DNA from 2 places in the Duganella sp. CY15W genome. Region 2 is predicted to be linked to the other one. Evidence: riboswitches for the same ligand, from Rfam matches in the RefSeq annotation. Region 2 holds a riboswitch; the other holds the start of a gene.
The links. Region 2 has a riboswitch for thiamine pyrophosphate ahead of GTP58_RS03110 (TonB-dependent siderophore receptor). Riboswitches for the same ligand answer to the same signal wherever they lie in the genome.

Region 1: linked by a shared signal. The riboswitch ahead of thiC (phosphomethylpyrimidine synthase ThiC) and the one ahead of GTP58_RS03110 (TonB-dependent siderophore receptor) in region 2 are both predicted to bind thiamine pyrophosphate.

Annotation. Positions count from the first base shown of each region.
Region 1 is NZ_WWCQ01000004.1:398,239-400,629, forward strand. It holds gene thiC (phosphomethylpyrimidine synthase ThiC) at 1-1,414, opposite strand, end outside; TPP riboswitch at 1,489-1,592, opposite strand; gene GTP58_RS21810 (diguanylate cyclase domain-containing protein) at 1,691-2,391, shown strand, end outside.
Region 2 is NZ_WWCQ01000001.1:662,464-664,854, reverse strand. It holds gene GTP58_RS03120 (kelch repeat-containing protein) at 1-38, shown strand, start outside; gene GTP58_RS03115 (Imm26 family immunity protein) at 53-538, opposite strand; TPP riboswitch at 651-749, shown strand; gene GTP58_RS03110 (TonB-dependent siderophore receptor) at 806-2,391, shown strand, end outside.

The DNA.
Region 1 (2,391 bases), on a different contig from region 2:
CGGTGGTCAGCGGGCCGAGCGTGTAGAACGGCGCTTCGTGGCACTGCTCCAGCTGCAGGTCCATATTCTCCTTGATGAGCTGCATCGGCACGTGGCCCGGGCCTTCGATCATCACCTGCACGTCATGCTTCCAGGCGATCTGCGTGAGTTCGCCCAGCGTTTTCAGTTCGCCCAGCTGCGCTTCATCGTTGGCGTCGTAGATCGAGCCGGGACGCAGGCCATCGCCCAGCGAGAACGACACATCGTACGCCTTCATGATCTGGCAGATGTCTTCGAAGTGCGTGTACAGGAAGTTTTCCTTGTGATGCGCCAGGCACCACTTGGCCAGGATGGAACCGCCGCGCGAGACGATGCCCGTCATGCGCTTGGCCGTCAGCGGCACATAGCGCAGCAGCACGCCGGCGTGGATGGTGAAGTAGTCCACGCCCTGCTCCGCCTGTTCGATCAGCGTGTCGCGGAAGATTTCCCAGGTCAGGTCTTCGGCCTTGCCGTTGACCTTTTCCAGCGCCTGGTAAATCGGCACGGTGCCGATCGGGACCGGGCTGTTACGGATGATCCATTCGCGCGTTTCGTGGATATGCTTGCCGGTCGACAGATCCATCACGGTGTCGCCGCCCCAGCGGATCGACCAGGTCATTTTTTCCACTTCCTCGCCGATCGACGAGGTCACGGCCGAGTTGCCGATGTTGGCGTTGATCTTCACCAGGAAATTACGGCCGATAATCATCGGCTCCACTTCCGGGTGGTTGATATTGGCCGGGATGATGGCGCGGCCACGGGCGATTTCATCGCGCACGAATTCCGGCGTGATCTCGGCCGGAATGCTGGCGCCATACGCTTGCCCCGGATGCTGGCGGCCCATCATCTCCGCCAGGCGCTGGCCGGTCGGACCGGACGTCTTCAGGCTCTCGATGTATTCCTTGCGGCGCAGGTTCTCGCGGATGGCGACGTATTCCATTTCCGGTGTGACGATACCCTGGCGCGCGTAGTGCATCTGCGTGACGTTCTTGCCCGCGCGCGCGCGGCGCGGCTTGCGGTGCAGATCAAAGCGCAGCTCTTCCAGCGCAGGATCGGCCAGGCGCGCCTTGCCATAGACCGAGGTCGGGCCATCCAGTTCCTCGGTGTCTTCGCGCTCCAGTATCCACGGCATGCGCGGCGTGGCGGCCAGGCCGGAGCGGATGTCGATTTGCGCTTCCGGGTCGGTGTACGGACCGGAGGTGTCGTAGATATAGACTGGCGGATTGACTTCAAAGCCGAACGATGCCGGCGTGTCGGCCTGCGAGACTTCGCGCATCGGCACGCGGATGTCGGCGCGGCTGCCCTGCACATAGGTCTTGCGGGAATTCGGTAATGGCTGAATCGCTGCCTCATCCACCGTGGCGGTGGCGGACATGAATTTTGGGTTGGCGTTCATTTGGCTCCTTTGGTTGGCTACAGGAGCCAGCAAAGGAGGTTGGACGGCAGCCCGCGCACGGTGGAGTGGTGGCGCGGCGTCATCCTAAGCTTCCCTTCGCTGGCATTATCCAGATCAGGTTCGGAGGGTATTTCTCACCCGCGCCGCACAATGCGAAGCAGGACCCCTAGCGTTTGCCACCTTGCGGTGACGCGGCGATTATACGCCCGGATTCGCCATTGCACAAAAAATACTGGTCTGCTTGATTTTTCCGTACGACAAGGCTAGCCTAGACAGATGACTAAGCCCCCGGAAAAGGCTGCCTCCGATGGTCCGGCACAGCCGCGCAAGCGGTTGCGGCTGGCCACGCTGGTCACGCTCGGGGTATGCGTCACGGTGGCCGTGAGCACCGGCCTGCAGCTGCTGCTGGTCGATCACTTCACCATCTACTACGCCAGCCGGGAAGCGGAGCTGCGCTTGCAGCAACAGTCGTGGCAGATGCGCGACGCGCTGAACCGGGTCGTCAGCAAGGCCGCCGGCGACGTCCAGCTGGTCGCCTCGCTGGCGCAGGTGCGCGAAGCGCGCGATCCCGCCGCCGCCCGCGCCGTGCTCGACAGCCTGCAAAGCACCTTCCCCGATTACGCCTGGATCGGCGTCGCCGACATGGACGGCAAGGTCTATGCTGCGGCCCGCGGGCTGCTGGAAAAGGCCGACGTCAGCGCGCGGCCGTGGTTCCAGAAAGGGCAAGCCGGGCTGCATGCGATCGACTACCATCCGGCCGTCCTGCTGGGCAAGCTACTGCCGCAGGCGCCCGATCCATGGCGCTTCATCGACGTAGCAGTACCGGTACGGCGCAGCAGCGGCGAGCAATGGGGCGTACTGGGCGTGCACATGAGCTGGACCTGGGCGCGTCATCTGGCTGGCAACCTGCTGACGCCCGCCCTGCGCGCTTACGGTGCCGAGATTGTCGTGGTCCGCAACGACGGCACCGTGCTGCT
Region 2 (2,391 bases):
GCACCTCAAGCCGTGAAGTCATGCGTACAGTGCCCTGATCGGGCACTGCCGGTCATCCCTGATTGATGGGATGATCGGCGTGTTCGAGCAGCTTGGTCAGCAGCAGCTCGGTCGAACCGTAGCCGTACAGCGAGTCCGCTTCCAGTCCCGGTGTATCGTAGGGCACGGACTCTTCGCGCTCCGAGCGGCCCGGATCGCTGTCCGAATACGTCACGCGCCAGGCGCGCTTGAGCGCATCGGCACGGCGCAGGAATTGCGGCACCGGCCACATGGCCGGATCCCACACGGCGATATCGCCAAGCACGCGCCAGTGGCCGCTGGCCAGCGCCATGTCGCCGCAACGCAGCACCTTGACCGCATCCTGCGGCTGCAGGGTATTCAGCTCTTCCACCGACGGCAAGCGCGTCAGTTTGGGACCGAACAGATAGGCGAGCAGGATTTTGCTGCCAGGCGTCATGCGCGCCACCAGGCCCCAACCATAGCCGCCGTCCAGCAATGGCACAGCAAACCAGCTCCCCTCTTGATACGACTGCTTCATTCCAACCCTTTCATCAGCACCGGGCGGTGCAAGTCCGCAGTGTAGCGGCGCCGCGCAAAACACGGCGCACGGCACTGCTGCGGCGAGCCTTGATGACAACTGTGTTACACTGGCGCCTCGCTAGGGGTCCTGGAAACGCATTTCCGGGTGAGAGATACCCTTCGTACCTGATCTGGATAATGCCAGCGAAGGAAAGCGCAAAAGTGGTTCTCCCCTCCTTTGATGGCTCTCTTCGCCGGCCTCCAGCCGAACAAGTAGAGAGCAGATATGTCCACACCAAACTTTGCAGTGTCCGCCATCGCATTGGCGGTTTTACAGGCTATGTCCGGCGCCGCGCGCGCTGAAGCCGTTGACCCGGCCGCAGCCCCAGACCAAACCATGCCGGAAGTCGTCGTCAGCGGCGTCAAGGTCCGCGCCAGCTCGGCCAGCGTGGCCGGCTTCTCCAACGCGCCGCTGCTGGAAACGCCAGCGTCGGTCAGCGTGCTGAACGCGCAGCAGATGCTGGACCTGCAAATCCGTTCCACTACCGATGCCGCCAAATTCGACGCCAGCCTGAGCGACGCCTACAACGCCGTCGGCTACGCGGAACAGTTCTCCATCCGCGGCTTCAAACTGGACAACGCCTCGAGCTACCGCAAGGATGGCATGGCGATTGCCGGCGACACCCAGATCCCGTTGGAAAACAAGGAACAGCTGGAAGTGCTGAAAGGCTTGTCCGGCCTGCAGTCCGGCGTCTCCGCGCCCGGTGGCGTCATCAACTTCGTCACCAAGCGCCCGACCGATACGCCGCTGCGCACCGTGGTGCTGGAAACCCGCGAACGCGGCACGCTGTATGGCGCCGTCGATCTGGGCGGACGCTTTGAAGACAGCCGCTTCGGCTACCGCATCAACGCCGCCGCCGAACGCCTGCGCTCCTACATCAAGGGCGCCGACGGCAATCGCAAATTCATCTCGGCCGCTTTCGACTGGCGCATCTCGCCGCAAGCGCTGCTGCAAGTGGATGCCGACTACCAGCGCAAATCGCAGATCACCGCGCCGGGCTACCAGCTGCTCAACAACGCCACGCTGCCCAACGTCCCTGCTGACCAGCTGCTGAACGACCAGCCATGGACCCGTCCCGTGGAAACCACCAGCAGCAACGTCGGCATCCGCTTCGACTACAAGTTCTCGCCGGATTGGGCCGCCACCATCAGCGCCAACCAGCACAACTTCAAGCGCGACGACTACACGGCCTTCCCTTACGGCTGCGGCGCACAGGACCTGTACCCCGGCTTCTGCGGCAACGGCGACTATGACGTCTACAACTACATCAGCAAAGGCGAAAAGAAATCGCCGCTGACCGCGCAAGCGCTGCTGCAGGGCCGCTTTGCCACCGGCGCGTTGCAGCATGAACTGACCGCCGGCGCATCGTTCTTCAAGAACAGCGAAAAATGGGGCGACTACCTGTACGACTACTCGGGCACCAGCAATATCTATCGCCCGGTGGTGGTGACGCCGGCGCCAGGCGATAGCGGCCCGGTCACCGAACGCCGCAGCGACAATGAACGCGGCCTGTTCGCCCAGGACATCCTGAGCCTCAACCAGCAACTCAAGCTGCATGCGGGCGCACGCTACGCGCAGGTCAAGCGCGACGAATACGTGGGCGTCGATGCCGGCAAGGTACTGCCCTATGCCCACACCGACGTCGGCTTCTGGCTGCCAAACGTCGCGCTGGTGTACAACGTGCGTCCCAACGTGGCGACCTATGTGTCGTACGCCCAGGGCCTGGAGCACGGCGGCGTCGCGCCGATGGGCACGGCGAACCAGCGCCGCGCACTGGAGCCGGGCAAATCGAAGCAGGTGGAAGTGGGCGT